One region of the Lactococcus sp. S47 genome, then DNA from elsewhere that is predicted to be linked to it. Evidence: riboswitches for the same ligand, from Rfam matches in the RefSeq annotation. Region 1 holds a riboswitch; the other holds the start of a gene.
The links. Region 1 has a riboswitch for thiamine pyrophosphate ahead of thiM (hydroxyethylthiazole kinase). Riboswitches for the same ligand answer to the same signal wherever they lie in the genome.

Region 1 (9,777 bases):
GGTCTTTTGAGTATTTCATACCAACATTTATTGGGAGAAATATCAGTAAGCCAACAAGGGCTAAAGCTGCAATTAATGGGCCAATGGCTCTAAAAATTTTAATTTTCATCCTTTTTTTCCTGAACGCGTGCTGCTATTTTATTTGCTGTATTCCAATCTTCACGGTCCATTTCTGATGGTGGAAGACTGATATCAAAAGCGCCTTCTAATTCAACAATGAGCATGATGGCTCTCATTGAATCAAGAATTCCTTCTTCAAATAAATCCATGTCTAAGTCTTCACGGAATTCGTCTGTGCCTGATACGGTTTCGATAATATCAAAAATTTGTTCTTTCATTTTGTTTCTCCTAATGTTTTTTATGATATGCCTAACGCCTTTTAGAAGTTAGGAAGTGGGAAATGTGGATCTATGCAGTGCATAATGATATGATTTGGTATTCCTGAGAAAATAAGGAAACTGATAAATACTAGATTAAATGTAATGAAAATACTTATAGCACTTGTCCATTTATTATCTGGAATTTTCCAGTTTTTACGTTTCTTCAGACGTTTCCATGCGTCATACCCAATCATTAACATAGCGTGGTAGAAACCATAAAGGATGTAATACCAAGTTAAACCATGCCAGAATCCCATGAGTAACATATTTGCGAGGTAACCAACATTTGAGATGGTTATCATATTTTTCGACCATTTTTTAACCATGAATGTTTTCACTAATCTCATGAATACAAAGTCACGGAACCAAAAACTCAAAGTCATGTGCCATCTTTGCCAAAAGTCATGAATATTTTTAGCTAGGAAAGGTTTGTTAAAGTTGTGTGGGAGGTCATATCCCATTAAATTGCTGACACCAATAGCAAAGAGTGAGTAGCCAGCAAAATCAAAGAATAGATAGAGTCCGTAAGCATACATTGATGATGAAACGTTCAAGAAGCTTGGGTGTATCGTTGCAGAGATTGCAATGCCATGTAGCCAATATTGGTCAATCAAGTATCCGATGATGAATTTATAAAGGAAACCTTGGAAAATTCTAAAGACACCTTTATTTAATAAATCAAGGTATTTTTCAGTGACAACTGGCGCTTTTAGTTCTTTAACAAAACGTCGGAATCGGTCAATTGGTCCTGATGAAATCGTTGGATAGAAATAGAGGAAATATAGAAATTCTTTAAGAGGAACGGCTTTAATAAGTCCGTCTCGTATTTCCATAATCATGGCTACTGTCTTAAAACTGATGTAAGAGATTCCTAAGAATCCAAGAATTGAACCTGGTCCAGGTCCTGGATTGAACAGAGGATGCACTTTGACAATCACTAATGGCAAAATAGAGAGCAGAATGATGAGGTAGAAAACAAAACTCTGATTCTTGTTTTGTTTTACTCGATACCACTCATAGAATTTTACAATGATGGTCTGGAAGACTCCGAAGCCGATTAATGCCCAAATTGTCACTGTTCCCGAAAATGTCAGCCAAAGAAAAGCGATGGTCAATAGGACTTGATACCACATGAGTTTTTTGCCCAGAAGCTGGGCAATAACGATAGGAATTAAAGCAAGTCCTAAAATCACGAAGTAAAAGGGTGTTGAATAGGGTTGCACTAGTTGTCACCTCGCTCTTTTTGGGCGAGTGCCTTGCGGTCAACTTTGCCATTTTGATTCAATGGGAACTTTTTAAGATAAACAAACTTAGTTGGCATCATGTAATCCATAATTGTTTTTGAAAGTTCAGATTTGAGTTCTTTTGTGAAGGCGCGTTCGGCTGCACGGTCTTCAAATGTTTTTTCTGTTTCTAAATAAGCGATTAATGCGGTGACTTTATGCTGGTCATTCGTTTTCGGTAAGACTACCGCTTTTTCAATCTCTTTTAAGTTTTGAATATTGGCTTCAATATCTTGAAGTTCAATACGGAATCCATTAAATTTAACTTGAAAATCAATTCGTCCTTGGTAACGGAGCATTCCGTCAGCCGAAATTGAACCGGCATCTCCTGTATGATAAGCGGGTTTTCCGTCGACTGTGAAAAAGGCTTGCTCAGTTTTTTCTGGATTTTCAAAGTAACCTTTGGCTACCGAATCACCAACAATGATGATTTCCTTATCCATAATTTTTAAGTCAACACCTGGTTTGGCAAAACCAATTGGGACACGATCATTTTCTGTCAGTAATTCTTTCGTGATTTTTACTGACGAAATGGCTCCTGTTGCTTCTGTTGGACCATAGGTATTGTATATATTTGCTGACGGAAAAGCTGTCAGTAATTTTTCTGCTGTTTTCTTTGTTAATTCTTCACCGCAGAAAATAAATTGAACTAATTGAGGGTGTTCTTTCTCAGTGAACGAAGGGTCCAATAAGCAAATATCAACAAATGATGGTGTTGAAATCCAAGTATTAATGACCGTTTTGTTCAAACGTTCAAAAAGTAATTTGAAGTTGGTTGTTTCGTCACGTGAGAGTGAAATTAATGTTCCGCCAGTTGTAAGACTTGGATACAAGCTGAAAATTGATAAATCAAAGCTGTAAAGGGCTTGTGACAAGATTTGATTATTTTCAATTTTCATAAAATCATTGTTCATCCAATTGGTGAAAGTCACAAGATTATCATGACTGACTTCAACACCTTTTGGTACTCCTGTTGTTCCAGAAGTATAAATAATATAATTGCTGTCATTTCCAGAAACAGCTTTAGAAAAATCAAGTGCTGGAAGTTTGTCAGTCAAAATCTGGTCAGTAAGTTCAAGAGAAATTCTGTCAGTAAAAAGTGCTTCAAAATCTGCTGACAGCTCAACTGTAGTGAGTACCGCCGCTGGTTTTGCCGCTGATTTAATCATTTCTGTCCGCTCAAATGGTGTGTGAGCATCAACAGGAATATAAGCGTGACCAGTTAAATTTGTCGCAAGCATGGCTGCTAAAGTGATAAAATCGTTTTTACCGAAAATCAAGATTGGACGCTGATTTAAATTGCGTTCATTGATTTGTTCTGAGATATGTGAAACCGCGGCAAATAATTGACGGTAAGTAAATTTCTGCTCACGCTCGGCAAGTACAATAAGGTCTGGTTCTTTTTTTGCAATTTCAAAAATTTGTTCTAATAATTTCATAATTAACTCCTTCGATAATTCTCTCTAAAATTCGTTATAGATAAAGTGTGCTCCGCCAGTATGACTGTAGGAATAAAGATAGAGCAGAATTAAAATAATTATAAAGTAAAATACTGTTTTAGCCAAAAATAGACGAATTTCTTTTTTCTTGTCCATTGGAACTCCTTTTAAATATAAAGTAATAAGAGGTTTTTAAAATACTCAGTTAATCTCATATCATTTATGACTCTGATTATAACATTTATTAAAGAAAAAAAACTTACATTTGTGTAAGTTTAATTTATATAATAAAAAGAAAACGGAATCATTTTGTTTTGTTGTATTTTTAAGGGTACAACATCTTTTTCATCTAATATTTTGCTTAATTTTTTGAACCATATTTTTGTAATTTTCGGATTCTGTCAGCAAAGAAATTACCGCAACTCCATCCAAACCAATTTTTGAAAGCTCTGTCAGTGAATTTTCAGTAATTCCACCAATTCCAACAGTTGGTAATTGATTATGCTCAAGCATTTTTCTTAAATGGTCAATCCCAATTGGTTCTGCTGCGTCGGACTTGCTATTTGTTGGATAAATTGGACCAATTCCCAAATAGTCAGCTCCACTTTTTTGAGCGCTTTCTAATTCCATATCATTACTGACAGAAAGTCCTACCCACATTTCTTGGCCAATCAGCTCGCGAATTTTACTGACAGAATCATCGTCTTGTCCGACATGAATCCCGTCAGCTGACAGTTCACGCGCTAATTCAACATCATCATTCACAATAAAAGAAACAGCCGCTTTCTGAGCTACTTCTTGTAGTCTTTTTGCTACTTCTAATCGTTGATTATTATTTTTATAAATTGTTCCCTTATCACGAAATTGATAAACCGTTACTCCACTTTTTATGATTACAGAAATTTTATCGATTGCATCATCAATTGAAAGTTTTGGAAAATCTTGTGGGCCAGCAATAAAATACGCCCTCAGGTCTAAAATTTTATTTTTCATTAATTGTCACCCAATGGTTTAACGGTCCATGACCGTGACCAACATTAATTGTTTGTGAAATAGCTTCAGTAATAAACAATTTAGCTTTTGGCATCACCTCTTTTAAATCTTCTCCTAAAGCTAAATGAGCTGTAATATAAGAAGAAAGTGTATCTCCGGTTCCGTGTGTTCTTTCTGTCAGTAATCTTTTAGAGTCATAAGTACTGACAGAACCATCTGTCATCAATAAATAATCTCTGACCAGTTCTCCATTACCATGTCCCCCTTTAATCAGCACATTTTTAGTACCTAACTTTTGAATATCATGAAGGGCTTTTAAAATTTCCTTTTCGTCAGTAATTTTATAGCCACACATAACCTCTGCCTCTTCCAAATTGGGAGTGACCAATTCTGCTAAAGGTAATAATTCATTTTTTATCAAATCAATGGCTTCTCTTGTCAAAAGAATTGCCCCGCCTTTAGCCACCATTACCGGATCCACCACCAAATGCTTCGGTTTATATTTTTTCAAGCCTTGAATTACCGCTTCAACTTGAGCGATATCAAAAAGTGCCCCCGTTTTAGCTGACGAAATTTCCAAATCAGAAAATACTGAGTCAAATTGAGCCAAAATAAAAGCTTTATTTGTCGGTAAAATTTCTTGTACTCCATAGGTATTTTGCGCTGTCAACCCTGTCACAATCGTTGCCGAATATACTTTTTGATTATGAAAAGTTTTTAGGTCAGCATTAATACCAGCCCCACCAGAAGAATCAATTCCAGCGATTGTCACAACTTGAGAAACATCAATCATTTATTTTTCTCCCTTATATAACCTCTTGCGTCACTTGATAAATTTTATCAAGAAGACGATTCACAAAATTTCCTGGTAGACTTTCTACTTGCTCAGTAGCTTTCACACCAGATTCACCGAAGAATTCTGTCGCTTCATAAGCCGCCTTAAATAAATCATCAGATACAGCCGCAAAAGTTCCAACAATTGCTGACAACATATCCCCACAGCCAACATTAATTTTAAAAAGTGGACTATCAGTTTCAACAAATAGTTCCTCAAACCCATTAGAAATAACATCAACTTTTCCAGTTTGAATAATGACTGCCCCTGTTTTTTGAGCAGCAACTCGCGTGTGCTCAACTTCTAAATTTGACTCAAGTGCATCAATTCCTTTGTTCAAGCTTTCTTTATCAGCAAACCAAGCAATTTCTGCTGAATTCCCACGAATGATATCAAATTTTACCTCTTGCATTAATCTTTTGACAAAATTTGCTCTAAAAGGGACATTGACAGCAACTGGGTCCAAAATTAAAGGTTTGTGCTTTTGATTTGCTAACTGACAAATAGTCAAAAAAAGCGGATAATCCTTTTCTGAAATGGTTCCAATATTAACCACTACAGCATCTGCAATTTCAACTAAAGTTTCACTTTCTGAAATTTCCGCAGTCATTAATGGTGAACCACCAGCAAAACTAATCGCATCCGCAACTCTTTGTGGAGTTACAAAATTCGCTAAATTTAAGATAAGTGGTTGTTTTTCTTGAATCTTTTCTAAAATTGACATCAAAAAACTCCTTTATAGACACAAGGAGGGCTCTAGTATGATAAGAAAGTAAGCTAAAAGATTTTCATAAAGAAAATACAATTAAAACTCGGACACATTCTTACGCAGGTCTTAACCTGTTCAAGTCTGATGGTCTTTCTCAACCGGTAATTTTAGTTTTTACCAGTACCCATTGTGTTATTGATTTATTTTTAAAACTACAACTACTTTAACATATTTAAACTAAAAAAACTAATTTCGCAAATATACAAAAGAAAAAACCTAGCCCAAAAGGCAGGTTTTTCTTATTTTTTATACTCATCAATATGAGGGTCAACACTTTCTTCTTGACGATTAGTTTTTACCCAATCATTTTTAGAGTTGAAATATCGAATGGCTGACTGTGGATAAATTTGAGTTAAAATAAGTAGAAATTTTGTCAGATTAACCGTATCTTTCACTACATCCCACACCCTTGTTTTTTCTTGCGACTTCTCTTTATTATAAAGAATAGCCCATACAAAATTGACTACAATAATATAAATGGACATTAGTATAAAAAGAATTAATACAATTCTGAGCGGTTCAGTAATTCCAGTTAATATAAGTGAATTAACAATCATTATCATTGTATAAATTACAATAATATATTCAATTCCCATTAACCAAGGTTTCAGTAGGGTCATCAGTAATTCAAACTTCTGTTTATTCTGCAATTTTTTTGACCGAATCGTCGGTAAAATATATTTTGAAGATTGGATATTTCCCTGCGCCCATCGCACTCGTTGTTTAACCAAAGCTTCATTATCATTGATAATCCCTGTTTGTTCAATGTAAATATCATCAAATTGAGCATTTTTAACTTCAATATCTGACAGAAACAGACGGGTTGATAAATCAAAATCTTCCACAAGAGAATCTGTCCAAGGATCCTCATTTAGGGCTTGAAGAGTACTCAATTTACAGAATTGACCATTTCCACCAAAGGCAACCGTATTGGTCAAACTTCGAAAAGACTGTGTAGCATTGATAATTTCAGAAAATTCGAGATCCTGAGAAGCATCTTTAAGTAAATTTGCAACACGAACTTTTGATTGTAAACCGGTAAGTTTATCATCATGATTAAAGGCACAATTAACTTTTTCAAAGTAATTATGATCAAGTTTTGTATCAGCATCGATAATCGCAATTAGAACATCCTCAGGAGCAATTCCTGCTTCTTGAATTTGTTCACTAATTTGATAGTAAGCCCAATTGAGCGCTACTCCTTTCCCCTGCTGTGCATTAGGTTTCAATCGTTTTAATACATTTAATCTAGAATCCTTAAGTTCAGAAATTTTTTCCAATGTGTGATCATCACTTGCATCATCAATAACTGTTACCACTAGATTTTCGTAATCATTTTTTAAAATACTTTTTAAAGTTGTTTGAATCACTAATTCTTCATTCAGACATGGGATTAAAACATAGATATGGAACTGCTTTTTTAGTCCTTCATTTTTTAAAGTAAGAGCGTTAATTCTTTGTCTTTTACTATAAGAATACCAAAGAATGAAGACTTCCACAGTATAATAAAGAAAAACAAAAATTGAAAAAAGAAAGAAAATATAATTGATACGGTCAAAAACATCTGCAAAAATATAACTATTTTCCCAATAATGATATCTTACGATATATAAATAGAGGAAAGGGAGACTTGATCCAATATACAATAGTATTTTTGATCTTGGCCTTATAAACTTTTTTAATCCAGTATAAATGCTCAAAAGCATAATGACTACTACTTCAAATATTTGCAAAGCAAAATAACTATTAAATACTTTTTCATTAAACCTAACAAAGTTAGTCGGAGGTTCAATTAAGAAGATATAGCCATATACCCCCAATGCAATTAATAATAAAATTAAAAATGGTTTTAGAGTGGATATTTTTTTCTTAGATTTTTCACCCTTATATCCAATTACTAGAGCAAAAGCGATAATCGGGAGAACGAATTGAGAAACCACTGTCAAGCTTTCAAGCCAATGAGCTAATAATACACCATGATTAAGTTCTATTCCATTAAAGAAAGCTTCTTGTGCAAAACTAAATGTAATATTCATTTGAGTCCCAGAATAGACAATCAGGGCTACTAGATAGATTAATAGGAGCGCATAAACAGTATTCTTTATGTTTTTACTTATTTGCTTCAGATCAACACCAGTAAACTTACAAAAACTTAAATACATAATCGGCATAAAGGGAACAATCAAATACCTAATATCCATATTACTTACAATTGAGAAGTCGAACCTTTGGTGTTCAATCAAAATTTTAAAAAGAAATCTAAAAACGATAATAGGTAATGTAATAAACCATAAAGAGGCAATAATAGTTGCTAAATTATAGATTAAGCGTTTTTTTGTTGAAACATAGTAAGCTAAACCACAACAGAATAAGGTAAATATGGCTATCAAAAATCGAAATGAAAAGAGCTGTGGAACAGCATGCTCCCCTCCTATGAGATAAGTTAACGATACGATTAAGCGATTTGAACCATAAATTAAGAAGCCGAAAACACCGATAATACTAAGATTTTTAACTGAATTAGGGACCTTTTCACTATCAGTAATGATAAAAAATGAACTCAGCATCAAAGGAGCTACAAAAAAGAAAAGTGTAAAAAATTTTTCCCTGGTAGTAAAATTTGATAAGCGGAAAATAAACTCAAAATTAAAAAGGAAGATAAAAATGAGACAGACAGACTGGAAAGACTTTAAATTAATTTTTTTATTTTTCATTTAGAATATTAACAATCTGCAAGGAAGTTGTTCCGTCACCATAAGGATTCTTACTTCCTGACATCCTTTCATATTTAGTCTTGTCTGTCAGTAAAGTCCGAGTCTCATTAACAATATTTTCTTTTGAAGTCCCCACAAGTTTTAAAGTACCAGCCAGTACACCCTCGGGTCTTTCAGTTGTATCACGTAAAACAAGCACTGGAATTCCTAAGAAAGCCGCTTCTTCTTGAATTCCACCAGAGTCAGTTAAAATCAACTCGGCATGACGCATCACATTATGAAAGTTAACTGTATCCAGCGGGTCAATGATTTTAATATTACTATGTTCCAGTAATTTTTGCGCTTTTTCACGAATGATTGGATTCATATGAATTGGATAAATGATTTTATGTGTTTCTTTAAATTCATCAGCGATCTCTGCAATTCCATCAAAAATTTCTTCTAAATCACTCAAATTTTCACGACGGTGAGCCGTCACTAAAATCATTTTCTTATCAGCTTGCCATGATAAAGCTTCATTTGTATAATCATCCTTTAAAGTATACTGAAACATATCTATAGCACTGTTTCCAACTACAAAAACCTGTTTTTTAGGCTTACCTTCTTTTAAAAGATTTTCTTTCGTCATTTCCGTTGGTGTAAAATGATAATCAGCCATTAAACCAACAATTTGACGATTCATTTCTTCAGGAAATGGTGAAAATTTATTGTAAGTTCGCAAGCCTGCTTCAATATGTGCCAACTTTATCTGATTAAAATAAGCAACCAAACTTCCAGCCAAAGTAGCTGCAGTATCACCATGAACTAAGATGACATCTGGTTGTTCCTTTTTAATAATTGGGTCAAGACCGCTAATTGATCCTGCCACAATTTCTGATAAACCAGAATATTTTTCCATGATTTTTAAATCGTAATCAACTTCCACAGAAAATTCATCTAAAAGTTCATTGAGCATTTCTTTGTGCTGCCCTGTGTTAACCAGAACAATTGGATTGCCTTGCCTTTTCGCCTCTTGGATTACTGGATAAACTTTAATAAATTCTGGCCTAGTCCCAAATATAAAGAGTAACTTTTTCATCTCTACCTCACCATCTATAATTAATATTTTATTACGGCTAACTACTTTAAATGTACCTTAAAAACTATACACTTATATTCTATTAAATAATAGTATCAAGAGCAACTGAACTGCTTTTGTCCCGTATTAAATTAATATTATGCATTATAAAAGTATGGTACAAATGTACCACACTGTCATTTTGGTGTAATTATTTAAAGACGCTGTACGATATATTCTAGCATATAAAACTTACATCAGTCAACATTTTATAGTTTTATCTTAAAAGTTTTATAAACTTTCAATA
Region 2 (23,735 bases), on a different contig from region 1:
TGTTCAATACGTTCAAAGTTACTACAACCCAATCATGCAAATTTCATCAAACTTTGGTCAACTTCAACTTGCCATCACAGGGGCAACTCGTCTGAATGTCATGTTTGATGAACCAGAAGAAGTTCGTCCTGAAAATGGTAAGAAATTTGATACGATTAAAGACGGAATTCAAATCGAAAATCTTGATTTTGAATATCTTCCAGGAAAACCAGTCCTCAAAAAAGTTAATATTGATGTTAAAAAAGGACAAATGGTTGCCCTCGTTGGTCCAACTGGTTCAGGTAAAACAACAGTTATGAACTTGATGAACCGTTTCTACGATGTTAATGGTGGAGCAATTAAATTTGATGGAACTGATATTCGTGAATTTGATTTAGATAGCTTGCGTTCAAATGTCGGAATTGTTTTGCAAGAGTCTGTTCTCTTTGATGGAACGATTGCTGATAATATCAAGTTTGGTAAACCAAATGCTACTCAAGAAGAAATTGAAACAGTGGCTAAGACAACTCACATTCATGATTTCATTGATAGCTTACCTGACAAGTACGAAACACATGTTTCAGATGATGAATCAGTCTTCTCAGTTGGTCAAAAACAACAAATTTCTATCGCACGTACCATTTTGACAAATCCAGAACTTTTGATTTTGGATGAAGCAACTTCAAATGTGGATACAGTAACTGAACAACAAATTCAATGGGCGATGGAAGCTGCTATTGCTGGTCGTACTTCATTCGTTATTGCTCACCGTTTGAAAACAATTCTTAATGCAGATAAGATTGTTGTTCTTAAAGATGGTGAAGTTATCGAAGAAGGAAATCACCATGAACTCGTTGCTCAAGGTGGCTTCTACTCTGAACTTTATCACAATCAATTTGTTTTTGAATAAGAGATTATTCAGTTAAGCAATGGAAAATAAAATCACAGTTAAAATTTTAGCTGTGATTTTTTATTTAGATAAAAAAGTCTATGAAAAACTACTATAAAATGTTAAAATAGAGAGCGGTTCTTAAAAATATAATTTTTTTAAGACAATAAAAATGTGAAAAGTGATTTTGAAATAATATGAAAAAAATAGTAATTAATGGTGGGAAGCGTATTTCAGGAACCATCCCAATTTCTGGCGCAAAAAATTCAGTAGTCGCTTTGATTCCAGCAACTATCTTAGCTAACGATGTTGTAACGCTTGAAGGAGTTCCAGATATTTCTGATGTCGCAAGTTTAGTCGAAATCATGGAAATCATGGGAGCAAAAATTGAACGAAATCTTGAAGAAGGACGACTTGTGATTGATACACGCAGTGTTGTTTCTCGTCCCCTTCCTTATGGAAAAATCAACTCTTTACGTGCTTCTTATTATTTCAATGGGGCACTTTTGGGACGTTTTGGTCAGGCAACAGTAGGCTTGCCTGGTGGCTGTGATTTAGGCCCTCGTCCAACGGATTTACATGATAAAGCCTTTAAAGCTCTAGGGGCTAAGAAGATTCAAGAAGAAGAAGCTGAGCACTTAGAAGTGATTGGTGATTCGTTAGTTGGAACAACCATTTATATGGATGTTGTTTCTGTTGGGGCAACAATTAATACTATGCTTGCTGCTAGTCGTGCAAAAGGTTTAACTATCATTGAAAATGCTGCCCGTGAACCTGAGATTATTGATGTGGCGACACTTCTAAATAATATGGGCGCACAAGTTCGAGGAGCTGGGACTGACATTATCCGCATTACTGGAGTGGATGAAATGCACGGTGCTCAACATACGGTGATTCCTGACCGTATCGAAGCGGGAACTTATCTTGCCTTAGCAGCTGCTATGGGAGATGGTGTCATCATTGAAAATGTTATTTATGAACACTTGGAATCTTTCATTGCTAAACTTGAAGAAATGGGTGTAGGTTTGACCATTCGTGAAGATAGTATTGAAGTTCATAAATCAGAAAATCTAAAATCAGTCAATATTACTTCTGTTCCTTACCCAGGGTTTGCGACGGATTTGCAACAACCAATTACACCACTTTTATTGAAAGCAAAAGGTCGTGGTTCAATTGTTGATACGATTTATCAAAAACGTGTCAATCATGTCCCTGAATTAGCTCGTATGGGTGCTAATATTTCTGTTTTAGATGATCGAATTATTTATGACGCTCCCAATGAATTAACTGGTAGTTGTGTTCAAGCAACTGACTTACGTGCTGGTGCGGCTTTGGTTACTGCTGGAATTATTGCCAGTGGAACTACAAAAATCTCTAATATTGAGTTTATCCTACGTGGTTATGACCACATTATTGAAAAATTGACTGCTGTTGGTGTAGATATTCAATTGATTGAAGAGTGACAAAAGTGATTTATTTTCGTATAGACTAATGAGAAAGGAAATAAGATGGCTGATAAATTAAAATTTGAAATCATTGAAGAATTGATTGTTCTCTCTGAAAATGCAAAAGGTTGGCGTAAAGAATTAAATCGTGTTTCTTGGAATGATGCTGAACCTAAATATGACATTCGTACTTGGTCACCTGACCATGAAAAAATGGGTAAAGGAATTACTTTATCTGAAGAAGAATTTGGTGTTCTCTTAAAAGAATTAGGAAATAAATAAAAGCCCTGAGATTTCAGGGCTTTTATTTAATGGGTAAATGTTATCACAATAAGGATAAGATAAATAATCAAAGTAATAAAGAAGGTCAAGCGCCACCAGAGTTTTAAAAAGCGACGATAGGTAAATTGTTTATAATAAAGCAAATCAAGCAACAACAAAACAAGCGCTAAGCCAGAAATGATTAGCAGGTAGTATGGAATGATGCTGATACTTGTAACATTTTTAGAAAAAATTTGCATCCCTAAGATGAGAAATATTGTAAAAACATCTGGAATTTTTAGTTTGCGATTGGTTAAGTGACGAAGTCTAAAAAACTTGAAAATGAAAACCAATGCAATAAAGACAATAAGGGGATAAAGCGCCATAAGTACTTTTATAAACATAGACTAATTGTATCGGTTTTGCCTTAGTTTGTAAAGTATTTATTTGTGTGAGAAAGTGCACGAATAAGTGCTAAGCCAAAGATAGTGACAAGGACAGCTTTAATAATTTCAACAATGACAAATGGTGTGAATCCAAGCTTTAAGGCCAATGACCAGTCGACATTGGTAAAAAATTTGAGCCACAATGTTCCGATAACTAACATAAGCAGGTGTCCTACAATATTTATGATAAAAGCAGGGATGGTCTTATAATTAATTTGATGAAGGCCAAAAGAAATAAGGGTTCCCATTATTAAAAAGGCAATTAGAAAACCACCTGTTGGACCAAAAAGAACCGCAATTCCTGATGTCCCTCCAGTGAATACGGGAATTCCAATAAATCCTAGCAGGAGATAGAGTAAGATAGCAAAAAAAGTTTCACGCGCTTTTAGTACTGTGGCAACAAGTCCTACGGCAAGTGTTTGTAAGGTGACGGGCACAATACCAATTGGGATAGACAGAGGAGAGAGAACCGCAATAATTGCTGCACCAAGAGCAATTAGGATTAAAGAATATAATTTTGTATTTTGCATTAAGAATCCTTTGTTTTATGTATAAAATAAAATATACTAAAAAAGAAGAATTTTTGCAAACTCTTGCTCTAATAAACAAAAAATTACTGACAGAAATTCTGTCAGTAATTTTATTCTCTAATTTCGACAAATTGAGCATGAACAAAGTCAGCAAGGACTTTAGGAGCGATTTTTATGCTACGCCCAACTTCGCCAGCTGAACAAACGATAAAGTCGTGCTCTAAGGCAATAGAATCAATGAAAATTGGGAATTTTTTATTTTGCCAAATCCCCACAGGATTATTTGCACCGTGAATATAACCTGTCGTTTTTTGCAAGTCTTTTTGAGGAATCATGCTTACTTTTTTATTGCCCGAAACTTTGGCCAATTTTTTTTCTGATAAATGCTCTGTCAGTGGAAGAATACCAATGACAGGACCAGTTTTATCGCCGATTAGTGCTAGGGTTTTATAAATATCACTGCGACTGATATCCACAGGGAGGCTATTACTTTCTAAAGCGTTAATTGCAAGTCCAGTATGCTCAATTTTTGCCTTATCAAGAATTTGTTCTACAAGTGTTTTCTTTAATTTTTGCTTTTTAGACATAGCTTTATTATAGAAGAATTTATGCTGACTGACAAGATAAAGTAATTTTACTGACAGATTTTATTTTTTGTAAAAGTTACTGACAGATTTTATTAGTAATTGCTATAAATGAAAAGTTTGGGGAATTTTTTGACGAAAATGATCAAAATGACAAATGCAGCAATAGCAGTAAAAATTGCACTGATTCCATTGACAGCAAGAGAATAAGCCACGGCTCCCCAGCCTTTCCAAGCGTATTGGCTCCAGAAAATGATTCCGGCAATAAAATGGAAGAAGTATTTAAGAAGAACAGCAACAAAAGTTCCCAAAAGAACTGGTGCAAGTTTTAGAGGGACTGTTTTTTGGCGGAAAAGTCCAGCAATTCCAAGTGAAACAGGGGCGATGAGATATTCAAGGAAGGCTTGAGACAAGGTTAAAATATAAGCGTGCCCAGTAATCATTGACAGAATTCCCCAGATTAATCCACCGACAAGTCCAGCTGTTAGGCCGCGACGAAAACTGAGAATAAGAATTGGGATACAGGCGATTTCAACAATAATCCAGCCATAAACAGTATTTGGAATAAGGCTGATGATGAAGGCGAGTGCCGCCATGAAGGCAATTTCCGTTAACAAACGGACATTGAACTTAGAATTAGACATAAAAAAACTCCTTTTTGATGCGCACAAAAGGAGGGTTAGAAATTAGACATTTGTCTTAACACATTCCTACGCTGGCATTACCCAGATCAGGTCAGATGGTATTTCTCGCTACTGACAGTTTTGTCAATAGACCCATTGTGCAAATATTTATTTTTACCCTTTAAGTTTAGCATATTTTAAGTTGAAAAGCATTTTTTTAAGATTGTTAATCTATTTTATAAATTAAACTTAAAAAATATTTAAGGCAACATAAAAAATCAATAATTCAAAAAAAACGAAAGTCTGTTAGAATAAGTCTATACACAAATTCGGACAAAATAAAAGCGGTCGAGTAAGTAATTGTGAAGGTCAGCACAGAGAGCTTGTAGCGGTGAGAGCAAGCCTGAGTGAAGCAATGAAAATGGCTTGATAAGCGTAGCAAGAGTAAGGTTTAACTAAGCTCTTGACGGAATGGTTCTCGTTATTGAACTTGAAAGTTGCCTTTGGAATCTGAAAATTTTCAGTGAACTAAAAAGTGCTTAAATCAAGAATGGTACCACGATATAGCTCGTTTCTTTATATGAAATGAGCTATTTTTATTTAGCATGAGCGCTTTATCTTGAAGAATTTGTTTAGATTTAGAAAAATTAACAGGTGCACGGTTAATTTTTCTAATAGATGTAAAAGTTTATCAAAAGGGGAATAATTGATTTTGAAAAATAAATCAATTAGAAAAAAGGGAGAAGAAATGAATCCAAGAAACAGAAATATTTTAATTGTCGTTATTGTTGTTGTAATTGTTGCTATCGCTGCATTTTTCGGTTTTAATCATAAATCTGGTGAAAGTAAAACGGCAAATAAAACTGTGAATATTGGAATAATGACAGGAACAAAAGAAGATGATGCCATTTGGTCAACTGTTTCTAAAACAGCTAAAGATAAATATGGAATTACTTTAAAATTCACTCATTTTACAGATTATACACAACCAAATACAGCTTTGAAAAACGGCGATATTGATTTGAATGCCTTCCAACATTATGCTTTCTTGAATGCTTGGAATAAAGCTAATGACGGTGATTTGAAAGCAATTGGTAATACAACAATTTCACCAATTCGTCTTTATTCTAAAAAAATTACTTCATTGAGCCAAATTAAATCAGGAGATACAATTGCAGTACCTAATGACGCTTCAAATGAAAGTCGCGCACTTTATGTCTTGAAGAATGCTGGTTTGATTGGCCTTTCTGTATCAGGTGACACACTTGCGACGGTCAAAGATATTAATTCAAATCCAAAAAATTTGGTCATTAAAGAATTAGATGCGGCACAAACACCGCGTGCGCTTGATTCACTTACAGCGGCAGTAATTAATGACGATTTTGCAACAACAGCAAAATTAACGGTTGAAGAGTCTATTTACACTGAACCTGTAAACAAAGATAGCGAGCAATGGATTAATATTATCGTTGCAAATAAAAAAGATGCTAATAACAAAATTTATAAAGAAGTTGTCAAAGCCTACCAAACTGAAGCAACGAAAAAAGCAATTGAGAAAGCTTATCCTGATAAGAGAAAAATTGCTGCTTGGGGATTGAAACTCGACTAAGTAATTTCGTTAAAAAGTAACGGTTAGGTGAAAACTTTGGAAATTTCTACTTTAGAAATTTCTGCCTTAGGGCTAATAAATTTTACTGACAGAAGACTCAAACTGATTACGAACGGTTTGGTCAGTAGAAATTGGAGAAGATTATGAATCCTAGAAATCGTAATATAATTATTGGAATAATTGTTGTTGTTATTGTAGCTATTGCTGGATTTATCGGCTTTGGTCAAAAATCTCAAGCAAATAAAACGGTAAATAAAACAGTGAAAATTGGGATAATGACAGGAACAAAAGAAGATGACAGCATTTGGCAAACGGTATCTAAAACTGCTAAAGATAAATATGGAATTACTTTGAAATTCACACACTTTACGGATTATACTCAGCCAAATACAGCATTGAAAAATGGCGATATTGACTTAAATGCCTTTCAACATTATGCTTTTTTAAAAGCATGGAATAAAGCAAATAATGGCAATTTAGTGGCGATTGGGGATACAGTGATTTCGCCAATCAGCGTTTACTCAAAACAACTCAAAAATATTTCAGATATCAAAGAGGGTGGAACCATTGCGGTACCAAATGATGCTTCTAACGAAAGTCGTGCCCTTTATGTCTTGAAGTCTGCGGGCTTGATTAAATTGGATGTTTCTGGTCAAACACTGGCGACGGTCAAAGATATCACATCAAATCCAAAAAATTTGGTCATTAAAGAACTTGATGCTTCACAAACTGCGCGTGCTTTAGATTCAGTCGATGCAGCAGTTATCAATAATAATTATGCCGTTACTGCTGGTTTAAAGAAATCTGATGCCATTTTTACAGAACCAGTTAATAAAGATAGCCAACAATGGATTAATATTATTGTTGCTAATAAAAAAGACGAAAACAACACTGTTTATAAAGATGTTGTCAAAGCTTATGAAACAGAAGCAACCAAAAAAACTATTGCTAAAGCTTATCCGGACAAGAGTACAATTCCTGCTTGGGGCTTGAAATTAAAATAATTGTTTTTAATACTCAAATAAGTCTCTCTTCATTGAGAGACTTATCGTTCAAAGAAGGTCTGGACACTTGTGAAATAGAATATTTTATAAGTATTCAGTAGAATTTGGGGAAAAATTTGAATCCGAAAAATAGAAATATTATTGTTGCACTCGCAGTAATTATCGTTGTTGCTTTGGTTGCTTTCTTTAGTTTAAATCATCAAGCAAGTAAAAAATCAACCGCTCAAAAAACAGTTAAGGTTGGAATCATGAGTGGGGACAAGCAAGATCAAGAGGTCTGGAAATCAGTAGCTAAAACCGCCAAAGAAAAATATGATTTAAAGCTAAAATTTGTTTATTTTTCTGATTATAATCAACCTAATGAAGCACTTCTTTCGGGAGATATTGATGTCAATGCCTTTCAATCTTATAATTATGTGAAAACTTGGAATAAAGCACATAAGAGTGATATTGTGGCAGTAGGAAATACTTATATTACACCAATGCACATTTATTCAAAAGAAGTCAGCAAATTGTCAGATTTAAAAGAAGGGTCAACCGTTGCAATACCAAATGATGCTTCAAATGAAAGTCGGGCATTGTTCGTGCTCCAAAGTGCAGGTTTGATTAAATTGACAACAAGTGATTCTAGCAAATTAGTTGGCTTACCAGATATCACAGAAAATCCGCATCAATTGAAATTCAAGGAAGTGGATGCAAGCCAAACACCGCGTGCGCTTGATTCTGTTGCTTTGTCAGTGGTTAACTATAATTATGCAACTGCAGCTAGCTTACCAAATTCTGAATCTGTCTATATGGAACCTCTCAACAAAACTTCTGCTCAGTATATTAACTTTATTGCTGCGACAAGTAAAGAAAAAAATAATAAAGTTTACAAAGAAGTTGCCAAGGCTTATGCTTCAAAAGCGACAGAAAAAGCAATCAAAGAACAATATCCAGATGGCGGAGAATTGCCAGCTTGGAACTTGAAACTTTGAAAATGAAAGGATTTATTTATGAATCCAAGAAATCGAAAAATTCTTTTTGGAAGTTTGCTTTTGCTGGTTATTATCGTTGGTTTAATCACTTTTACTTTAAGGCAAGGAAAAAGCAAATCTACTTCTGTCAGTAAAATCGTAAAAATAGGTTTGATGCCTGGTGGGAAACAAGAAGATGCCATTTGGAAACAAGTTCAAAAAAATGCAAAAGACCAATTTGGGATTACTTTAAAATTTGTCAATTTTACTGACGGAGATCAGCCCAATAAAGCTTTGGCTAACCATGAAGTGGACCTCAATGCCTTTCAACATTACGCTTACTTGAAATCATGGAATAAAGCTAATAATGGAAATATCGTATCAATTGGTGATACAATTATTACGCCGATTCATTTGTATTCGACAAAGTATAAAAATGTGACGGAAATTCCTGATAAAAGTACGATTGCTATCCCAAATGATGTTACCAATGAAAGCCGCGCCCTTTATGTTTTAAAAAATGCAGGACTCATTAAACTTGATACTTCTAGAGGAGCATTAGCAACGGTTAAAGATATCAGAGATAATCCGAAAGGCTTAATTATCAAAGAAATTGATGCAAGTCAAACCCCACGTGCGCTTGATTCTGTTGCTGCAGCAGTCATTAATTATAATTTTGCTATTTCAGCAAAAATTTCGGAGAAAGAATCAATTTATCAAGAACCTTTAAATGAAGATTCAGCTCAATGGATTAATTTTATTGCGGCAAATCAGTCTGATAAAAATAATAAAGTTTATAAAGAAGTGGTCAAAGCTTATGAGCAAAAAAATATCGCTGATACCATTAAAAAAGAATATCCAGATGGTGGAGAACTCCCCGCTTGGAATTTAAAATTGTAACTAAGAAAACTCGTCAGAGACGAGATTTTCTGTCAGTACTGACAAAAGAGAAAATAACTTTGTCAGTACTGACAGAGAATGAAAAAAGATAAAGGAAAACAATATGACAGCAATTATTGAATTAAATAATCTTTCTGTACAATTTCATCAGAAAGGACGATTAGTCACAGCAGTAAAAGATGCTACTTTACACATTGAAAAAGGGGATATTTATGGAGTAATTGGTTATTCTGGGGCTGGTAAATCAACTTTGGTCAGAACCATTAATCTCCTTCAAAAACCGACCAAAGGTCAAATTGTGATTAATGGTGAGAAGATTTTTGATAGTGAAAATCCTGTAAAATTTACTGGCGCGAAATTACGTGAGTTTCGTCAAAAGATTGGGATGATTTTTCAACATTTTAATCTTTTAAGTGAAAAAACCGTTTTTAATAACGTGGCTTTTGCTTTACAGCATAGCCAAATCGAAGATAAAAACGGGAAAAAACGTTATCTTACAAAAAAAGAAAAAACGGATAAAGTGACCGAATTATTAAAATTAGTTGATTTAGAAGAGCTTTCTGATAAGTATCCAGCTCAGCTTTCTGGGGGACAAAAACAAAGAGTTGCTATTGCGCGTGCGCTTGCTAATGACCCTGAGATTTTGATTTCAGATGAAGGAACATCAGCACTTGATCCAAAAACAACCAATCAAATCTTAGATTTACTTAAATCTCTTCATGAAAAATTGGGAATCACAGTTGTTTTAATTACACATGAGATGCAAGTGGTTAAGGAAATTGCTAATAAAGTAGCTGTTATGCAAAATGGTGAAATCATTGAACAAAATTCATTAATTGATATTTTTGCACAACCTAAAGAAGCTTTAACAAAACAATTTATTGAAACAACAAGTTCGGTCAATCGTTTTATTGCCAGTCTTTCTAGAACAGAACTTCTGGCACAATTAGCAGATGACGAAGAATTAATTCACTTAGATTATTCAGGTTCAGAGCTTGAAGACCCTGTGGTTTCTGATATTACGAAAAAATTTGATGTAACAACCAACATTTTCTATGGTAATGTTGAGTTACTTCAAGGACAACCTTTTGGTTCATTAGTTTTGACCTTAAAAGGTTCAAGTGAACATCGGGCTGCCGCAAAGGCATATTTTGTTGAAAGACATTTAAAATTTGAAGTTTTAGGTAAAATTGAAAGGACGGTAGACTAATGGCAGAATGGTTTGCACATACATTTCCTAATGTGGTTTATTTAGGATGGACAGGTGAGACGGGTTGGTGGACAGCAATTGTTCAAACGCTTTATATGACATTTATTTCAGCACTTATTGGTGGTTTATTGGGATTGATATTTGGAATTGGTGTTGTGGTGACTGCTGAAGATGGGATTACACCTAATCGACCATTATTTTGGATTTTAGATAAAATTGTTTCTATCGGACGGGCTTTTCCCTTTATTATCTTATTAGCAGCAATTGCTCCCTTGACTAAAATTTTGGTGGGGACGCAGATTGGTGTTACTGCGGCTTTAGTTCCATTGGCTCTAGGAGTGGCTCCTTTTTATGCCAGACAAGTTCAAGCTTCGCTTGAGTCTGTTGACCATGGAAAAGTTGAAGCAGCTCAAACGGTGGGAGCTGATTTTCTCGATATTGTTTTCACGGTCTATCTTCGTGAAGAATTAGCTAGTTTAATTCGTGTTTCAACCGTTACTTTAATTTCCTTGATTGGTTTGACTGCAATGGCTGGTGCGATTGGAGCTGGTGGACTAGGAAATACGGCCATTTCTTATGGATATAATCGCTTTGCCAATGATGTGACTTGGTTTGCAACCATTTTAATCTTGATTTTTGTTTTATTGGTTCAGCTTGTTGGTGATTTCTTAGCTAGACGGGTTTCACATCGATAATTTATCAAATAATTTTAGATAAAAATATTTTATAAAAAGGAGAAACAATGAAAAATAACTCTGTAAAAATTGTTGTTGCCACTGGGATTGGGGCTGCTTTGTTTGTGATTATTGGTTGGCTAATTAATATTCCTACACCAATTCCAAATACTAGTATTCAATTGCAATATGCGGTCCTTGCCCTATTTTCAGCCTTATTTGGCCCTTTAGCTGGTTTCTTGATCGGATTTATTGGTCATGCCCTTAAAGATTCATTTCTCTATGGTGCGCCTTGGTGGACTTGGGTTTTAGGCTCAGGTTTGATGGGCTTATTTCTAGCTTTTGGAGTCAAAAGAGAAACTTTGACTCAAGGAATTTTTGGAAATAAAGAAATCATTCGTTTTAATATTGTTCAATTTTTAGCCAATGTCGTAGTTTGGGGAATTATTGCTCCAATTGGGGATGTTTTAGTTTATAGTGAACCGGCAAATAAGGTCTTCACACAAGGAATTGTTGCTGGTTTAGTAAATGCATTGACTATTGCCGTAGCAGGAACTTTACTACTCAAACTCTATGCTGCTACCAGAACCAAATCTGGCTCACTCGATAAAGAATAAAAAGCTCCAGATATGCTAAAATAAAAGCAGCAAATATTTGCTGCTTTTACGCTTGTATCGGTTTAATAAAGCACAAAAAATAAAGTATCTCTAAAAAGAAGGATAAAAATGGAAGCCTTAATTTCGTTCAAAGATTTTACATTTAAATATGATTTACAAAAAAATCCAACTTTAAAAAAGATTAATTTGGAAATATTTCCTGGGGAAAAAGTACTGATTGTCGGTCCTTCTGGTTCAGGTAAATCAACGATTGGTTCTTGTCTTAATGGGATTTTGCCTCATTTACATAAAGGAGAAGCAAGTGGGGAACTCTCAATTGCTGGTTTGCCCTTTGGGACTTCAATTGCTGAATTATCTGAAAAGGTGTCGACGATTTTGCAAGATACTGATGGCCAGTTTATTGGTTTGAGCGTTGCTGAGGATATTGCTTTTGCTTTGGAAAATGATGGTCTGATTCATGATGAACTGGTCAGTAAAGTGGCCTATTGGTCAGACAAAACAGAAACAAATAAACTCTTGAATCATCGTCCCCAAGATTTGTCGGGAGGACAAAAGCAGCGGGTTTCTTTAGCTGGTGTTTTGATTGATGAATCGCCAATTTTGCTTTTTGATGAACCTTTAGCCAATTTGGACCCGCAAACTTGCTTAGAAACAATGGCTTTGATTAAGGATATTCATGAAAATAATGAAGTCACTACGATTATCATCGAACACCGAATCGAAGAAGTTTTACCGCTTGGTATTGATAAAATTGTCGTGGTCAACGACGGCGAAATTGTTGCAACTGGAAGTCCTGCTGAATTATTAAAAACAGAAATTTTTAATGAAAATTCATTACGCGAGCCCCTCTATCTCTCAGCATTAAAAGCTGCAAATGCTACAAAATTACTGACAGATTTTTCTGACCTAAAAAGTTTGGAAGTTCTGTCAGCAAAAAAATTACTGACAGATTTTTTAGACACTTATAAATTTACTGACAAGGCTGTCAGCAAAAATAATATTCTGTCAGTAAAAAATTTATCAGTAAATTTTGCTCAACATGAAGTTCTAAAAGGTATTAATATAGAAGTTCAAGAAGGAGAAAAAATTTCAATTGTCGGGAAAAATGGAGTTGGTAAGTCAACCTTTGCCAATGCACTCTGTCATTTTGTTGAAGCGAGTGGCGAAATTTTATACCGAGGGCAATCGATTATTGCTGATTCTATTTCTGAACGTGCGAAAAAAATTGGCTATATTATGCAAAATCCAAATCTGATGATTTCGCAAAATATTGTCAGTGATGAGGTGGTAGCTGGTTTACGACTCCGTCATGTTGATGAAAAAATGATTCAAGATAAAGTTGAAGAAATTTTGAAAGTTTGTGGGCTTTATCCTTTTAGAAATTGGCCAATTTCTTCCTTGAGTTATGGTCAGAAAAAAAGAGTAACGATTGCTAGTATTTTAATACTAGAACCTGAAATTTTAATCCTTGACGAGCCAACAGCTGCTCAGGATTTACAATCTTATCGGGAAATCATGGATTTTCTTGACGAACTTAATCGCCGTCTTCATTTAACAATGATTATGATTACACACGATATGTATTTAATTACAGAATATAGTGACCGGACCCTTGTTTTTGCTGACGGGAAAATTATTGCTGACAGCAGTCCTTATCAAATTTTAGAAAATGAAGATTTTGTAAAAATGGGCAATTTAAGTCAACCAAGCCTTTATCAACTTGCCAGACAAACGGATACCAATCCCGTTTTACTGACAAAAGCTTTCATCAATTTTCAGAATCAGGAGAGATTAAAGCATGAATAATCAACTTAGTGTTCTAGGCTATCAAGCTGGAAATTCTTTTATTTACCAACTGAATGCAACAGCAAAACTCCTTTTCTTTCTATTAATTTCTATCAGCAGTATGGTGACTTATGATACGAGATATTTGGCTTTTGTTGCTTTATTTTCGGTAATTTTATTCTATTTTTCTAAAATTCCTTTTTCATCAGTAAAAAGGGTTGCCCAATTTGCAGCAATTTTTGCGATTTTAAATCTGCTTTTTGTATTTATTTTTGACCCTGGATATGGCGCGCGACTTTATGATTCAAAAACAATCCTTTGGGGACCTCTTACTTTAGAAGAACTTTTTTACCTTTTTAATCTCGTCTTGAAGTATTTTTCAACCATTCCGCTCGCTTTACTCTTTATCTTAACTACTAATCCGAGCCAATTTGCCAGTAGTTTAAATAAAATTGGTCTGCCTTATCGTTCCTCATATTCGGTTTCCTTAGCACTGCGCTATATTCCTGATATGCAAGAAAAATTTTTAGCAATCCGTAATGCTGGACAGGCCAGAGGAATGGATTTATCAAAAAAAGTAGGACTTTTTTCGCGAATAAAATTAAATGTTCAATTGTTACTTCCTTTAATTTTTTCCAGTTTAGAACAAATTGATACTATTTCCACAGCTATGGAGCTTAGACGATTTGGTAAAAAGAAGAAAAGAAGTTGGTATTCTTATCAACCTTTGAATGTTAAAGATTACTTGGTTATCTTGCTTGCGCTTTTAGGAGTGGTGATTGTTATTCTTCTCTTCTTTGTAAATCAGGGCCGATTTTTTAATCCATTTCATTAAGAAAAGCAGGTTTTCTGCTTTTTTTCTTATCTTGCAAAAATGGGTGGAAAATGGCATAATAGGACTTGTAAAAAACTTTTGACAAGCCAATTGTTTGCAAAAGATAATAAAATTTGAATTAAATCTTAAAAAAGAACTTCCAAAAGAATTAGAAGGGAAAAACATGGAAAATAAAATACGTGAATTGCGCCGATTATCTCATCTTTCACAAGAGGATGTCGCACATATCGCTCACGTCTCGCGTCAGACGATTAATGCGATTGAAAATGACAAATACGACCCAGAGTTAACGCTTGCTTTCAAACTTGCGGAAACCTTAGGGACAACCGTTGATGAGCTTTTTAACTATCAACCAACCGTTGTGAAAAGGAAAGAAAACGATGTATTTTGGTGCGAAAAATATCAATGTGTCTTATGGAAAAGAGCAGGTATTGAAAAACGTAACGCTGTCGATTGAAAAAGGAAAAACGACAGCTATTATTGGAGTCAATGGTTCTGGAAAATCAACGATTTTAAAGGCACTTGGACGTTTAATTAAATCGGATGGACAGGTTATCTTTGATAATCAACCTTTAAGTCAACATTCTAATCGTGAAATTGCTAGAATTTTAGCGCTCTTACCTCAATCAATTACTGCCCCAGCTGATATTACAGTCTATGAACTTGTCAGTTTAGGACGTTTCCCACATCAAAAATTAATGCAACAACGTCTCTCAAAAGAAGATATTTTGTTCATAGAAGAATTGATGAGAGAAACAAAGATTTGGGACATTCGAGAAAGTAAGATATCAGAACTTTCTGGTGGACAAAAACAAAGAGTTTTTATCACGATGATTTTAGCTCAAGATAGTGAGATTATTTTATTAGATGAACCAACGACTTATCTAGATTTAGCTCATCAGTTAGATATTTTATGTTTATTAAAAGATTTGGCGACAAAGAGAAATAAAACCATTGTTTACGTCATTCACGATTTAAATCATGCCGCTCGTTTTGCTGACAATCTAGTCCTTGTTAAAGACGGAGAAGTGGTTGAAGAAGGAACTGTTGATGAGTTATTTACTCAAAAAACGTTGAAAGAATGCTTTGGATTAGATGTCACTTTAGGATGTGATACCTTTACCAAAAAATTAATGATTACTGGGGTGAAAGATGCCTAAAAAACATTTTCTGACAATCTTTTTTGCCCTAGTTTTTTCTTTACTTTTTTTGTCAGTAATATACCTGATGCTTGGAAATAAAAATGTTCCTCTGACAGAAATTTTAGTAAATAAAATGGTCTTACAATTAAGATTTCCACGGTTAATAAGTCTTTATCTCACAGGATTTCTCTTATCCGTCAGTGGATTTATTGTTCAAATTATGACTAGAAACCCAATTGCCGAAATGGCAACTTTAGGGATTTCTGGCGGTTCGAGCTTGGCTTTATCACTCATTTTAACTTTGGGTTGGTCAACGAATGATGGGATTTCAGTTCTAGTTTCATCACTAGGAGCATTTATTGCTTTAGCCGTCGTCATGCTTTTGACTGCCAGAACGCATTTTCAGCCATTAAAAGTTGTACTAGTTGGAACGTCAGTTGGACTTTTTGCAACTAGTTTAGCCAGCTCCTTGACTTTTGCCAGCCACGATACACAGGCCTATTTTCGCTGGATTGTGGGTTCTTTTTCAGGGATAACTAATACTAAAGTTCTTTTGATGGCAGTAGTAAGTCTTATTTTTCTTATCCTCTTGCTTTTATTTTCAAAACAAATTTATTTATTGAATTTTGGTGATGAGCTTGCTCAATCTTTTGGGATTTCTGTCAATTTTGTTCGTTTAGTCATTATGTTTTTAGTTGCGCTGGCTTCTGGTGTAACTGTTGCCTCAGTTGGGGTGGTCAGCTTTGTCGGTTTGATTGCTCCACATATTGCCAAAAAGCTTGTCAGAGCTAATTTTTGGCAAAATGTAATTCTGTCAGTACTGACAGGAATGTTATTGCTTGTTTTAGCTGATTTGATAGCCAGAAATTTATTTAAACCTTACGAATTTCCAGCAGGAAGTCTAACCATGCTTCTAGGTGCTCCCTTCTTTCTTTGGGTTATTACAAAGGAGGCAAAATAAAATGAAAAGAAAATTCACTTTACTTTTTGTCCTGCTTTTGGTTTTGATAGTGGTTGATTTGACGCAATTTTCAACAAATCCTCAAATTCTATCAATCCTAATTCCTAATTTTCGTCTTCCTCGTTTGATAACAATCCTGTCAGCTGGAATTGCTCTTTCCTTATCAGGCTTTATTATCCAAAATATTACAGAAAATCCTTTAGCTGATAGTGGAACAATTGGGATAACCTCTGGTGCTTCGGCAGGAAGTGTTGCTTTTTTACTGATTGCTGACCATTTTAAGCTGACAGGACTTTGGAATTTTTCCTATCCTATTTTTGCTTTAATAGGTGCTCTTCTTTCATTTGTCTTAATTTACTTTTTTGCCTTAAGAAAGCAAGTTTCTTCTGTCAGAGTTTTACTGACAGGAATTGCAATTACCGCTTTTTTCCAAGCATTAATCACAATTGGTCAGCTTTCAGTCAATGCCTTTGACTTTCAGAAAGTTGCAGTTTGGCTGTCAGGAGATATTTGGCAAACGGGAAGCACTTATTTGTTCATTTGTGTTCTCTTATTAGTAATTGGCTTGATTATTTTGCCATTTTTCTTAAGAAAACTTGAAATCCTCTCACTTGGCGAAGAAATGGCAACTACTTTAGGATTAGAAGTTCAAAAAACGAAAATCTATCTTTACTTGTTAGCGCTCCTTTTTGCAGCTGTCGGTGTTTTATTGGTTGGAGGATTAGCATTTGTTGGTTTAATTGCCCCTCATATTGCTCGTGAAATCGCTGGTTTTAAATCACGAAAAAGTTTAATTGCCACCGCACTTTCTGGTATGATTATTTTATCTTTTGCTGATATTATTTCACAAACAATCATTGCGCCATCAAGTTTACCTTTAGGTTTTGTAGTTGCCTTTATTGGCGCTCCATACTATATTTATCTTATTCAAAAAGTTTAAGAAATTAATTTACTTTTAGTAAATTTCTTATAAAAAAATATCGGCTTATTTTTAAAAAATAGCCTAAAAATAGAGGAGAATCTTTTGAAAAAAGTACTCACAACCCTAATCGCTGCAGGAGCTTTACTTACTTTAGCTGCCTGTTCATCAAATTCATCATCAAAAAAAGCGACATCAAGCGATGATAAAGTGACCTTTCACGCTTTAAATGGGGACGTCAAAGTTCCTAAAAATCCTAAACGTATTGCTGTTCAAAATTATCCAGATGAAGTCGCTTCATTAGGTGCAAATGTTGTTGGAACAGATTCATGGGCCTTTCCAAATACCTTCTTATCAAAAGACCAAAAGAAGAATATGGTTGATTTAGGAGCACCAAAATTCAATATGGAAAAATTAATTGCTCAAAATCCTGATTTGATTATTACAGTTGATAAAGACCAAGTAGCAGACTATCAAAAAGTAGCCCCTACTGTTCTTGTCAATTATAAGGACCTCTCAGGAATGAATAAATCATTGGATTACTTCGCTAAACTCCTTAATCGCGAAGATGAAAAAGCAAGTTTCCTTAAAAACTTTAAAAAAGAAGCCGATAAGCAAAAAGAAAAATTGGCAAAGGTTGATGTTAAACCAACTAAAAACACAATTTCACTTCTTGAACTCCAAGGAGATAAGGTTTATGCCTTCGGTGACAATTTTGCTCGTGGCGGACAAGCTTTGACGACTGGTTTAGGCTTTAAAGAATCAAGCAAAATGGCCGAACTCTCAAAAGGCGTAGGTTATGCTGAAGTAAATACCGAAAGCTTAGGAGAATTTGATGCAGACTATATCTTTATTGACTTTGCAGATAAAGATAAAGAACAATATGCTGCATTAAAAAATAATCCAGCTTGGCAAAACCTCAAAGCAGTTAAAGAAGGACATGTGATTACGATGGACTACGACAAAGTTTACTTCTTTGGCGGACCAACAGCGGCTAAAGAAGAGCTGTCACTCTACACTGACGCTATCATTAAAGCTACAAAATAAAAAGAAAAAGTGTATAATCAACTTATACACTTTTTTTGTAAAAAATTAAGGACTTTATGACATGAATATTAAACAATTACGGTACGTCGTCGCCATTGCTAATAGTGGAACTTTTCGTGAGGCTTCAGAGCAACTCTTTGTTAGTCAACCCTCAATGTCGATTGCGGTTAAAGACTTGGAGCAAGAACTAGGTTTTCAAATCTTTGAGAGAACAAATACAGGTGCGACTTTAACTATTGAAGGCGAACGTTTTTATGAACAAGCACAGACTGTTTTACGTAATTTTGAAACTTTTGAATCAAAATATTCTAAGCCAAAAGAGTCTGATAAGACTTTCTCAGTTGCCAGTCAACACTATGATTTTCTAGCACCAGTTGCAGTGGAATTTGCAAAGAAAAATCCTGAAATCAAAAATTTTAGAATTTTTGAGTCAACCACTTATAATATTTTGCAAGAAGTGGCGCAAGGGCACAGTGAACTTGGAGTGGTTTATCTCAATAAACAAAATCGCTCAGGGATTTTAAGAATGCTCAATAAACTTGAATTAGATTACGAAGAAATTTTCTTATCGCAAACGCATATCTATATTCGCAAAGGCCATCCACTAGCTCAACGTGAAACAATTTCAGATGATGATTTAAAACCGCTAGATCGTGTGCGATTTACACAAGAAAATGAACAGTTTCTTTACTATTCTGAAGATTTGGTTGAGACTTTTGAAAATACCTTGATTTATAACGTCACTGACCGTGCAAGTTTAAATGGAATTTTAGAACGGACAGATGCCTACGCAACAGGTCTTGGTTTTATTGATAAAGAGAGCGTCCATAATGTAACAGTTGTCCCTATGGAGGGAGACAATGGAAATAGTTTGATTTTAGTCAAGCATCGTGGACATTTATTATCAAATGCGGCGACTTCTTATAAACGTAGTCTTGAAGTCTACTTTGAAAACTATGAATTTTAAACAATAGCTAAAATAAATACTCTCTGAATAATTTTCAGAGAGTATTTTTATAACTTATTATAATTTACTTGCGTGGTCTTTTTGAGCCAAACGAATGAGGAACATTGCAAGGAGAATGATAATGATTCCCCCAAGTGGAGTAAAGACAACACTTGAGCCTTTAGAAATTTGTCCTCCAACAAATGAGCCTAAAGTAATTCCGACATTGAAAGCTGCGATGTTAAAAGCTGAAACTAGAGTAATATCTTTTGGCGTAAATTTCTCTGCCAATTGAACAACGTATAGTTGTAAACCAGGGACATTCATAAAGGCAAACAAGCCCAAAAGTAAAGTTGCAATCAATCCCAAAGCTTGCGAAGCTAAACTTGCACTGATAAAAAGAAAAAGTAAACTCAAAGCTAAAGCCGCAAACATTTTTTGAAGGGCAGGTAGGATATTTTTATTTGCTAGATGTCCACCTAGTGAATTACCAATGGCAACCATCACACCATAAGCAACCAGAATAATCACTACTGTACTTGCTGAAAATCTAAAAGTTCCTTCAAGGATTGGTGTAAGATAAGTATAAGCCGCGAAAGTTCCTCCATAACCAAAAGCGGTGATAAAAAGAGACATTAAAATTGATTTATTAGTAAAAATTCTAGCAAGCCCACTTAAATTAATTTTTCCGGGAATTGGAAGCCCTTTTGGAACAAGGATACTAGTAGCAATCAGTCCAATTAAGCCAATAACAACAATGAAAACAAATGACATATGCCAGTTAGAGTGCTGACCAATGAAAGTCCCTAAAGGAACACCAATGACAGTAGCAACGGTTAATCCTGTAAACATGAGGGCGATTGCTGAGGCCCTTTTCTCAAGTCGAACAACATCAGCGGCAATGACTGTGGAAATTGACATGAAAATACCATGAGCAAGTGAGGCAAGAACCCGTCCTACTAAAAGTAAAAGAAAAGTTGGAGCGAAAGCTGACAGTAAATTACCAAGAATAAAGAGACCCATAATCGAAACCATCAAAGTTTTTCGATTCCAAGTTCCTGTAAGAATAGTTAATAAGGGAGCACCAACCGTTACCCCTAAAGCATAAAGAGAAACGGTTAAACCCGCTTGAGATAAACTAATATTAAAGGTGTTGACAATCATTGGCATTAAACCAACACTGATAAATTCGGTTGAGCCGATAGCAAAAGCATTAATTGCTAGAGCTAGAAGAGTGAGACTGGGAGATATTTTTTTCATTATGCTTCTTTCTTAAAAATTAAAATGTTCTGGATCTGGACCGACACGAAGTTCTTCATTGAGTGAGTTGATAGCTTTCATATCTTCAGAGTCAAGTGAAAAATCAAAAATTTGACGATTAGCTATCATTCGTTCACTTTTAATAGATTTTACATTTACTAAAATATCTTGTTGAATATCCCAACGAAGAATAATTTGAGCCACAGATTTTCCATGTTTATCAGCAATTTTTTTGAGGACTTCATTGTCTAATAATTGACCTTGCATCAAAGGTGACCAAGCTTGAACCTTGATATCATGAAGTTCTAAGAAATTACGAAGTTCTTCTTGTGATAATTTTGGATGGAGTTCAATTTGATTTAAAACGGGAGTGATTTCAGCATAGCTAAGAAGTTCTTCTAAATGTGGTTTTTGAAAGTTACTGACACCAATCGCTTTTATTTTGCCTGCTTTATATAAATCTTCCATTGCTTTCCAAGCTTCTTTGTAAGCATAATGTGTGCCTGGCCAGTGGATAAGATATAAATCTAGATAATCTAAATCCAGTTTTTTCAAACTTTCTTCAAAGTTTTGAACTGTTTCTTCATAAGAATGATTATCTCCCCAAAGTTTTGAAGTGATGAAAAGATCATCACGAGAAAGTCCTGTCATAGCCAAACCTTCTTTAATTCCTTGACCAGTTCCTTCTTCATTTTCATAAATTTTAGCTGTATCAATTAAACGATATCCGTTAACAATTGCGTTTTTGACAACATCAGTGGTTTCGTCATTTGGAATTTGAAAAACTCCCAAACCAAGTTCCGGAATTTCAATCTGATTATTAAGTTTCATTTTTTGCTCCTCATATATTTTATTTTGGCAGAAAATTAGTATATAATAAATAAAACCTCTTGAACAGTACCTACTTTTTTGTGTCATACATACTAAAAAGTAATAATTGGATAAAATAAGGGATTAGAAAGGAAATTAATTTTGAAAAAAATTTATAATATTGGTGTCGAAGCGACAATGGATGTTATTGGTGGAAAATGGAAACCAATTATTTTGTGTAATTTAAGACATAATCCAAGTCGTCCAGGAGAATTGAGACGTCAAATTCCAGGAATCAGTCAAAAAATGCTGACTCAGCAATTAAGAGAATTAGAGATTGATAATATTATCGTCCGTAAGGTTTATAATCAAGTTCCACCGAAGGTTGAATATTCTCTAAGCCCTTATGGTGAAACTTTAAATGGTTTATTAGATATTCTTTGCTCGTGGGGTGAAGGTCATGTCCAAACTTTAAAAAGTATGGGTGAAGAAGTTCAAATTTTAGAATAAGAGAACTTAGAAGAGGAGCCGCAAGATGTACCAACCAGCTTTCAATAAAATTCATCACATCGCTATCATTGCCGCAGATTATGAAAAATCTCGTCAGTTCTACGTTGATATTTTAGGATTTTCAATCATTCGAGAAAATCATCGTCCAGAAAAAGGAGATATCAAGCTTGATTTAAAGATGAATGAAGAAACAGAAATTGAATTATTTATCAAATCTGATGCCCCTAAACGCTTAACTTATCCAGAAGCAAAAGGCTATCGCCACTTAGCTATTAAAACGACAAATATTGAAGAAGATAGAAATTATTTAATAAGTCAAGGAGTCAAAGTGGAGGAAATTCGTCAGGACGAAATTACTGACAGAAAAATGCTTTTTTTCTATGATCCAGATGACTTACCAATAGAACTACATGAGTAATTTTTAAAAAATGGAAATGAAGAAATGGTTTTTAGGTTAGCCAAAGCTTCTGTCAGTAAATAAAAGGGCTTACAGAAAATAAAAGCTAGAAAAAAAAGGAAAAATGTAGTAAAATTAACTTTGTAAATGAACGAACTAAATTTCGTTCAAGTAAAAATAAACGGAGAATACACAAAATGCCAAAATTAGTATTTGCACGTCACGGTGAATCTGAATGGAATCTTGCTAACCTTTTCACAGGTTGGGCTGACGTTGACCTTTCTGAAAACGGAACTAAACAAGCGATTGAAGCTGGTAAATTGATTAAAGAAGCTGGAATCGAATTTGATATTGCTTACACTTCAGTATTGAAACGTGCTATCAAAACAACTAACCTTGCTCTTGAATATTCAGACCAACTTTGGGTACCAGTTGTTAAATCATGGCGCTTGAACGAACGTCACTACGGTGGTTTGACAGGTTTGAACAAAGCTGACGCTGCTGCAAAACATGGTGATGAACAAGTTCACATCTGGCGTCGTTCATATGATGTATTGCCACCAGCAATGGATCATGATGATAAATATACAGCTCACGGAGACCGTCGTTACGCTGGTCTTGAAGATTCATTGATTCCTGATGCTGAAAACCTCAAAGTTACTTTGGAACGTGCTCTTCCATTCTGGGAAGACCAAATCGCTCCAGCTTTGAAAGAAGGAAAAAATGTCTTCGTTGGTGCTCACGGTAACTCAATCCGTGCACTCGTTAAACAAATCAAAAAACTTTCTGATGACGAAATTATGGATGTTGAAATCCCTAACTTCCCACCACTTGTTTTCGAATTTGATGACAACTTGAACGTTCAAAACGAATACTACTTGGCTCCTAAAAAAGCATAATATTTGAATGAAAATACTCTAAGTTATAGTAGATACTCATCTATTTAGGACTTAGAGTGTTTTTTTGTAATCAATGCAATAGTTTGTAAGTTTTTGAACAAATTAATTGATTCTTCATTTTATTCTTGAGATAATTTAATAGTAAAGCTTTAAAGAAGAAAAAGGAGAATCTTATGTCATTAGTAGGTAAAAAAATAGAAGAATTTTCAACAGATGCTTATCTTGGTGGGAAATTTATTAAAGTTTCCGATAAAGACTTTTATGGAAAATGGTCTGTGCTTTGTTTCTATCCAGCAGACTTTTCATTTGTTTGTCCGACAGAGTTAGAAGATTTAGAAGAAACTTATCCAACCTTGAAATCGCTTGGTGTAGAAGTTTACTCAGCTTCAACTGACACCCATTTTGTCCATGCTGCTTGGCATGAACATAGTGATGCTATTTCAAAAATTACTTATCCAATGCTTGCAGACCCTTCACAAAAAATTTCACGTGCTTTT

Region 2: another riboswitch for thiamine pyrophosphate. It lies ahead of thiT (energy-coupled thiamine transporter ThiT); the one in region 1 lies ahead of thiM (hydroxyethylthiazole kinase).

What each region holds. Positions count from the first base shown of each region.
Region 1 covers NZ_JACVUB010000001.1:415,163-424,939, forward strand. The annotation lists gene dltD (D-alanyl-lipoteichoic acid biosynthesis protein DltD) at 1-109, opposite strand, end outside; gene dltC (D-alanine--poly(phosphoribitol) ligase subunit DltC) at 99-338, opposite strand; gene dltB (D-alanyl-lipoteichoic acid biosynthesis protein DltB) at 380-1,603, opposite strand; gene dltA (D-alanine--poly(phosphoribitol) ligase subunit DltA) at 1,603-3,102, opposite strand; gene dltX (teichoic acid D-Ala incorporation-associated protein DltX) at 3,127-3,258, opposite strand; gene thiE (thiamine phosphate synthase) at 3,448-4,095, opposite strand; gene thiD (bifunctional hydroxymethylpyrimidine kinase/phosphomethylpyrimidine kinase) at 4,085-4,888, opposite strand; gene thiM (hydroxyethylthiazole kinase) at 4,902-5,654, opposite strand; TPP riboswitch at 5,735-5,837, opposite strand; gene IAE52_RS01980 (glycosyltransferase) at 5,939-8,413, opposite strand; gene wecB (non-hydrolyzing UDP-N-acetylglucosamine 2-epimerase) at 8,403-9,491, opposite strand.
Region 2 covers NZ_JACVUB010000002.1:147,102-170,836, reverse strand. The annotation lists gene lmrD (multidrug efflux ABC transporter LmrCD subunit D) at 1-889, shown strand, start outside; gene IAE52_RS03255 (UDP-N-acetylglucosamine 1-carboxyvinyltransferase) at 1,066-2,331, shown strand; gene IAE52_RS03250 (YdbC family protein) at 2,377-2,595, shown strand; gene IAE52_RS03245 (DUF3397 domain-containing protein) at 2,622-2,978, opposite strand; gene IAE52_RS03240 (biotin transporter BioY) at 3,002-3,550, opposite strand; gene IAE52_RS03235 (aminoacyl-tRNA deacylase) at 3,661-4,137, opposite strand; gene thiT (energy-coupled thiamine transporter ThiT) at 4,230-4,778, opposite strand; TPP riboswitch at 4,825-4,924, opposite strand; gene IAE52_RS03225 (MetQ/NlpA family ABC transporter substrate-binding protein) at 5,506-6,366, shown strand; gene IAE52_RS03220 (MetQ/NlpA family ABC transporter substrate-binding protein) at 6,510-7,370, shown strand; gene IAE52_RS03215 (MetQ/NlpA family ABC transporter substrate-binding protein) at 7,487-8,347, shown strand; gene IAE52_RS03210 (MetQ/NlpA family ABC transporter substrate-binding protein) at 8,366-9,226, shown strand; gene IAE52_RS03205 (methionine ABC transporter ATP-binding protein) at 9,330-10,436, shown strand; gene IAE52_RS03200 (methionine ABC transporter permease) at 10,436-11,131, shown strand; gene IAE52_RS03195 (ECF-type riboflavin transporter substrate-binding protein) at 11,179-11,727, shown strand; gene IAE52_RS03190 (ABC transporter ATP-binding protein) at 11,836-13,533, shown strand; gene IAE52_RS03185 (energy-coupling factor transporter transmembrane protein EcfT) at 13,526-14,347, shown strand; gene IAE52_RS03180 (helix-turn-helix transcriptional regulator) at 14,511-14,804, shown strand; gene IAE52_RS03175 (ABC transporter ATP-binding protein) at 14,728-15,507, shown strand; gene IAE52_RS03170 (iron ABC transporter permease) at 15,500-16,450, shown strand; gene IAE52_RS03165 (iron ABC transporter permease) at 16,452-17,390, shown strand; gene IAE52_RS03160 (iron-hydroxamate ABC transporter substrate-binding protein) at 17,475-18,416, shown strand; gene IAE52_RS03155 (LysR family transcriptional regulator) at 18,478-19,383, shown strand; gene IAE52_RS03150 (MFS transporter) at 19,441-20,622, opposite strand; gene IAE52_RS03145 (aldo/keto reductase) at 20,635-21,453, opposite strand; gene IAE52_RS03140 (helix-turn-helix domain-containing protein) at 21,595-21,942, shown strand; gene IAE52_RS03135 (VOC family protein) at 21,968-22,360, shown strand; gene IAE52_RS03130 (phosphoglycerate mutase) at 22,537-23,238, shown strand; gene ahpC (alkyl hydroperoxide reductase subunit C) at 23,412-23,735, shown strand, end outside.